2 regions of the Amycolatopsis sp. NBC_01307 genome follow, and region 1 is predicted to be linked to the other one. Evidence: riboswitches for the same ligand, from Rfam matches in the RefSeq annotation. Region 1 holds a riboswitch; the other holds the start of a gene.
What was found. Region 1 has a riboswitch for glycine ahead of gcvP (aminomethyl-transferring glycine dehydrogenase). Riboswitches for the same ligand answer to the same signal wherever they lie in the genome.

Region 1 (3,402 bases):
CGCGAAGGACCCGGAACGCGCGGCGCGGCGCCTGGTCCACGTCCCGGTCGGCCGGTTCGCCGAGCCCGACGAGATCGCGGCGGCCGTCGCGTTCCTGGCCAGCGACGACGCCAGCTTCATCACGGCGTCGCAGTTCCTGGTGGACGGCGGCATCTCCGGCGCGTACGTCACCCCGATCTAACGGCGCTTGCGGTTCCCGGCGGGTTTCTCGCCGGGGAACCACGCCTTCTTGAGGCCGTACACCTCCCGCAGGTACTTCCACGCGGCGTTGAGCGACTTCCGCTCGGCGGCGACTCGCGCTTCCCGGCGGCGAAGCACGCGGACCGCGGTTTCGGCGGCGAGGAACGCCCCGGCGGCGAAGGTGAGCACGCCGACGATCAGGGTCAGGGCGAGGACGGTGGTGGTCATGCTCACCAGCGTCGACGTGGTGCGGGCGGTTTGTCCCTGCGCAAAGCTAGCGGGTTTCGTTAGCTTTGTGAGGTGACGCACTGGCGCGCCGACGAGTGGGCGGAAGCGGTCCGGGCCGGGATCCGGGCGCGGGGGCTCTCCTTCGACGAGGCCGCGCGGCGGATCGGCGTGCCGACGTCCACCCTGCGCAGCTGGGTCGAGCACCGGCACGCGCCGAAGGTGACCGTCTTCGACCACTGGGCGCAGCTCGCCGAGGTCACCGGGCTCGGCGAGGCCGAGCTGCTCCGCGTCGCCGGTGTGCTGCCCGAGTCGCTGGCCACGCCGGTGCACGTCGCGCAGGCCGCGAAGTCGCTGCGGGAAGGCATCGAGCGGGCCGGGGACTTCCTGCGGCAGGCCACCGCGCTCGTCTACTCCTCGCCCGGCACGCAGGTGGCGAACGCGATCGCCGCGTCGCCGATCGACTGGGAGATGCGGATTCGCTCGGCCACCCGCGGCGACGAGATCCGCGTCACCTACCACCACTACGTCGGGATCGTGCCGCCCCGCGACTTCCCGCATTCCGACGCCGAAGCGCGCCGGATCATCGAACGCGAGATCCTCGGCGGGCTCTGGCAGCCGCTCGGGCTGTACTGGCGGGTCGCCGAGCCGCACGACTGGGACGACCCGCCGCGGCTGGTGATCCAGGTGCCCGAGCAGGAGGCGTCCCGCCCGCCGTCACCGTCGCCGCCGTTCGTGACGGCGCCGCCGGTCGTGGTGCTGTCGCCGATCTGGGGTTACGGCGAGCTGCTCGCGTCGCTGGTCGCGGACGGCCTCGGGTTCGGCAACGTCGACTTCCGCTACTTCGGCCTCCCGGACGCGATGGCCGGCCGGCTCCGGATCACCGCGCGCGAGCTGGCCGAGCCGGCGCCGCGGCTGGTGCACGCGGTGCCGCCGATCATGCTGCTGCACGGCCTCGAGGTGCCGGACCTGACCGGACGGCTCCCGGTCGTGGTCCGCTACGGCCCGCGGATGCGCGCCCGCGCCGCCCGGATCTACCGCGAGCCGCTGCTCGAGGCGGGGTTCGCCGACCCGGCGGAAGGCGCCCGCGCGATCGAGACGGCCGTCGACGCGGTGGTCGCCCGGCTGCCGGGGGAGTACTTCGAGGTGGTCCTGGACGACACGGACGTCTTCGACGGCGACCGGCCGTCCCTGGACCGGCTCAACGACTCGGTGGCGTGGCTCGCGGAGCAGGTGGTGGAGCACGTCCTGCTGGGCGCGGGCCTACCACCGGTCCCGCTGGGCGGGCCGTTGAAACGGCTGGTGCTGCCCTCGGGCCGGGTCCGCCGCCCACCGGCGCTGGCTAGCGCGGTCACCCGCCGGGTCGCCGGCCGCTGATCCCGTTCGGGCCAGGGGCGGTCGAGGCGGGCTCGAGGGCCGGTGTGGTGTTGGCCGGGTGAAGTAGACGGGGGTTGAACCCGGCAGGTACGGTAGCCGCCATAACTGCAGATCGGGCCGTCGAGCCGAGGCGGGAGAGCCCTCACGAAGTCAGTGGGGCACCGAAGGAGCAAACTCCCCGGAATCTCTCAGGTACCTGCTACCGCTTCGTGCGAGGCCACTCTGGAAAGCAGGCGCACCCGCGCCTCACCCAAGGTGAAAGCCGTGTCTGACACGGTGAAACTCTCAGGTGCCATGACAGAGGGGGAGTTCCCAGCGCACCGTTGTGTCCGGTGCCCGGCCCGAGGAGCTCCCGATCACCTCTACGCAGTTCGACGCCCGCCACATCGGCCCCTCCGAGGCCGAACGCGCCAAGATGCTCGCCGAGTGCGGCTACGGATCCCTCGACGCGCTGCTCGAAACGGCCGTGCCGAGTGCGATCCGCGTCACTCGCGACCTGGTCCTGCCGCCCGCCGCGTCCGAAGAGGACGCCACCGCGGAGCTGCGCGCGCTCGCCGCGCGTAACCGGCCGATGACGCAGATGATCGGGCTCGGCTACTCCGACACCGTCACCCCCGGCGTGATCCGGCGCAACGTCCTCGAGAACCCCGCCTGGTACACGGCCTACACGCCGTACCAGCCGGAAATCTCGCAGGGCCGCCTCGAAGCGCTGCTCAACTTCCAGACGATGGTCGCCGACCTGACCGGGCTGGCCACCGCGAACGCGTCCCTGCTCGACGAGTCGACCGCCGTCGCCGAGGCCGTCACGCTGATGCGCCGCGCGTCCAAGTCGAAGTCGAACAAGGTCGTCCTCGACGCCGAGTGCCTGCCGCAGACCATCGCCGTCGTGCGGACCCGCGTCGAGGCGCTGGGCATCGAGGTCGAGGTCCGCGACCTGCTCACCGGGCTGCCCGAGGACTTCTTCGGCGTCGTCGTCCAGTACCCCGGCGCGTCCGGCGTGCTGCGCGGCCGCGGTTTCTACCACGCGATCTCCGAGTCGGCGAAGGCCGCGGGCGCGCTGTTCACCGTCGCCGCCGACCTCCTCTCGCTGACGCTCATCACCTCGCCCGGCGAGTTCGGCGCCGACGTCGCCGCCGGGTCGACGCAGCGCTTCGGCGTCCCGCTCGGCTACGGCGGCCCGCACGCCGGGTTCATGTCGGTCCGCGCCGGGCTCGAGCGCTCGCTGCCCGGGCGCCTGGTCGGCGTCTCGGTCGACGCCGACGGCAACCCGGCCTACCGCCTCGCGCTGCAGACGCGTGAGCAGCACATCCGCCGCGAGAAGGCGACGTCCAACATCTGCACCGCGCAGGTCCTCCCGGCCGTGCTGGCCGCGATGTACGCGGTCTACCACGGCCCGGACGGCCTCAAGCGGATCGCCCAGCGCGTCCACGGCCTGGCCGCGGGCTTCGCCGACGCGCTGCGCAAGACCGGCGTCGAGGTCGTGCACGAGTCCTTCTTCGACACCGTCGTCGCGCACGTCCCGGGTCAGGCGGCCGACGTCCACGTCGCCGCCCGCGCGGCCGGCGTCAACCTCGGCCACGTCGACGCCGACCACGTCCGCGTCGCCTTCGACGAGGTCAG
Region 2 (3,402 bases), 3.7 Mb from region 1:
CCTCGTCCAGGCCGTCCACATCGGACACCGCGACGCCGAAGGCCTTCCACACCAACGAGAGCCGCTCGCGGGTGGTCGTCTCGTCGCAGGCGACGCCGACGTGGTCGTCGTCGATCCGCCGCAGGTTCACACCGAGGTCGCGAGCCGCCGCGACGACCGCGGCCGCGCGGCCCGGCACCGCCGCGGTGACGGTGTCGAAGAACTCGCCGTGCACGACCTCGACGCCGCCCTCGCAGAGGCCGGCCGCGAGCACGGTCGCCATCCGGTGGGCGCGCAGCGCGATCGCGCGCAGGCCGTCGGGGCCGTGGTGGACCGCGTACATCGAGGCCATCACGGCGAGCAGGACCTGCGCGGTGCAGATGTTCGACGTCGCCTTCTCGCGGCGGATGTGCTGTTCCCGGGTCTGCAGTGCCAGCCGGTACGCCGGGGCGCCGTCTTCGTCCTTCGAGACACCGACCAGCCGGCCGGGCAACTGCCGCTCCAAGCCTTGGCGGACCGCCAGGTAAGCCGCGTGCGGGCCGCCGAAGCCCATCGGGACGCCGAACCGCTGGGTCGAGCCGATGGCGACGTCGGCGCCGAGCTCACCGGGCGGCCGCAGCAGCGTCAGGGACAGGGGGTCCGCGGCGACGATCACCGCCGCGCCGTGCTTCTTGGCGTCGGCGATGGTGAAGTCGAACTCGCGGACGGCGCCGGACGCGCCCGGGCAGGACAGCAGGACGCCGAAGAAGTCGCCGCCGAGGCCGAGCCCGGTGAGCCCCTGGGACAGGTCTTCGACGACCAGCTCGATGCCCAGCGGTTCCGCGCGAGTCCGCAGCACGGCGAGGGTCTGGGGCAGGGTGTCCTCGTCGACGACGAACCGGTTGGACGCCGACTTGCCGGCGCGGCGCACGAGCGTCATCGCTTCGGCGGCCGCGGTGGCCTCGTCGAGCAGGGACGCGTTCGCGACGGGCAGGCCGGTCAGGTCGGCGACCATGGTCTGGAAGTTGAGGAGCGCTTCGAGCCGTCCCTGCGAGATTTCCGGCTGGTAGGGCGTGTACGCGGTGTACCAGGCCGGGTTCTCGAGGACGTTGCGGCGGATCACCGACGGGGTCACGGTGTCGTGGTAACCGAGGCCGATCATCTGGGCCATCGGCCGGTTCCGCGCGGCCAGCGCCCGCAGTTCGGCGAGCACCTGGGCTTCGGTGGCGGCCGGCGGCAGGTCGAGGGGCGCGGCGGACGCGCGCAGCGACCCGGGCACGGCCCGCTCGGCGAGTTCGTCGAGGGAGGCGACGCCGATGACGTCGAGGATCGTGCGGAGTTCCGCCGGACCGGGCCCGATGTGCCGGTCGGCGAAGGGAAAGCCCTGTTCCAGGGAGGCGAGTGACGGCTGCACGATGGCCTCCTGCGAACGCGACCACGGCCGGGGGTCCGGGGGCGGAGCCCGCCGGGCGGGGTGTGGGGGTTGCCCCCACAAAACACCAGGTAGGCGACGGGCGAGCCTGCGAGCCCGAAGCCGTACCCTCCCCACTCTGTCCGTACCCCCGAAGGGGCGCCTGAGAGTTTCGCCCGAGGTTGAGCCGGGCTTGCACCGTCGGCGGGGCCATCAGGTTGTGTCCTGACGACCCGCTTTCCAGAGGCGTCTAGACCGCGCGGTCCAGGGTGCCTGAGAGGTTCCGGGGAGGACTTGCTCCTTCGGCGCCGGACTCGAGGTTGTGGTCCGGACTCTCCCGCGCGGTTTCGTCGACTGCGTGGATCACTTTACTCCCGCCGCCGCGGAGATGATCACCCGGTACGGCGGGCGTTGCGGCGTTGGGTCAGCTCGTCCGGCTCGTGCGCTTCGACGATGCCGCCGTCGGCGCGTTCGGCCGGGAACTCGTGGATGGTGCCGCTGATTTCCTGCATCGCGCCGCTGACCGCGATGCCGAACACGCCCTGGCCGCCCTGGAGCAGATCGACGATCTCCTCCGGCGAGGTGCATTCGTAGACCGTGGTGCCGTCGGAGAACAGTGTGACCTTGGCGAGGTCACGGACCCCGCGGACGGACAGGTGGTCGACCGCGACCCGGATGTTCTGCAGCGAGACCCCGGTGTCCAGCAGCCGCTTGACCACCTTCAGGACCAGGATGTCCTTGAACGAGTACAGCCGCTGGGAGCCGGAGCCGTGCGCGGTGCGGATGCTGGGCGCGATCAGTTTCGTGCGAGCCCAGTAGTCGAGCTGACGGTAGGTGATCCCGGCGATCTGGCACGCGGCCGGACCCCGGTAGCCGACGAGCTCGTCGGGCAGCGAGTCATCGGGGAACAGTTCACCCTGCTCGCCAGCCGCGAACCGAACAGGCTGCTTCTCGGAACCAGCCTCGACCACGCAAGCCTCCCCTCGCCCGACCAGGCGGCCGGCGAATGACAGCCGGACAGGACCCAGAGCGGGACCCACCGGAGATCAACCGCCACGATCCGGCCCCAGACCGTGAATCACATCGTGGCGATTTACCTCCTCCGACGGTAAGCGCCCAGGCAAGGCCGGTCAACGCGACGCGCGGCAAGCCTCAACGGTCGGATGAGCGTTTGAGCCGTTCGCCGTACCCGGGAGGCAGTGGTTCAAACCTCCTGGACACTTTTACTCAGCCGTGTTAATTTTTACTCATGCAAGTAAAGACCGAACTCATGGCCGAGATGGGCCTCAGCGTGACCGAGGCCGCCCGCCGCGCGCAGATCCTCGGCGCGACGATCGGCGTCATCAACGACCTCGGCTACCGCAAGGCCACGTTCGCCAAGATCCGCGAACGCGCCGGGCTGAGCAGCACCCGGATGATCTCCTACCACTTCACCAACAAGGCCGGGCTGATGCAGGCGGTGCTCAGCACGGTCGTCGAGACGAAGAACGAGTTCCTCAAGGAGCGCACCGGCGGCGATCTGGACCCGGCCGACCGCGCCGGCTACCTGCGGGCGCACATCGAGACGTCGATCGCGTTCCTGCGGGCCTACCCGGACTGCGTGCGGGTGCTGACGGAGATGGCCGCCAACACCGACGACGCCGAGGGCTGGGTGATGACGAAGGTCCTGGTCGACGACCTGCGGGTGCACGGCCTGGCCCGCCAGCTCAAGCAGGGCCAGGCCGAGGGCACGTTCGGCGCGTTCACGCCCGAGGTGATGGCGATGTCGATCGCCCAGGCGATCGACGGCGTGGCGGCGGCCTACGCGGCCGACCCCGCGCTGGACCTGGAGCTCTACGGCCGCGAGGTCGCGGACACGTTCGTCAGGGCCACCGCTCCCTGATCCGCGAGGGCCCGGTCGAGGCGCTCTTCGAGCCGGGCCTTGGGCTGCGCGCCCACGACGGTCAGGACGGGCTCGCCGGCGCGGAACAGGATCATCGTCGGCAGCGACATGACCTGGTACGCCCGGGTCGTCTCCGGGTTCTCGTCGGAGT

Region 2: it holds a riboswitch for glycine, as region 1 does, so the genes downstream of both, gcvP (aminomethyl-transferring glycine dehydrogenase) here and gcvP (aminomethyl-transferring glycine dehydrogenase) in region 1, are expected to answer to the same signal.

Annotation. Positions count from the first base shown of each region.
Region 1 is NZ_CP108403.1:10,721,027-10,724,428, forward strand. It holds gene OG439_RS48425 (3-oxoacyl-ACP reductase) at 1-181, shown strand, start outside; gene OG439_RS48430 (hypothetical protein) at 178-408, opposite strand; gene OG439_RS48435 (helix-turn-helix domain-containing protein) at 481-1,782, shown strand; glycine riboswitch at 1,904-1,997, shown strand; gene gcvP (aminomethyl-transferring glycine dehydrogenase) at 2,138-3,402, shown strand, end outside.
Region 2 is NZ_CP108403.1:3,356,572-3,359,973, forward strand. It holds gene gcvP (aminomethyl-transferring glycine dehydrogenase) at 1-1,372, opposite strand, end outside; glycine riboswitch at 1,620-1,719, opposite strand; gene OG439_RS13880 (MerR family transcriptional regulator) at 1,762-2,340, opposite strand; gene OG439_RS13885 (TetR/AcrR family transcriptional regulator) at 2,619-3,251, shown strand; gene trxA (thioredoxin) at 3,203-3,402, opposite strand, start outside.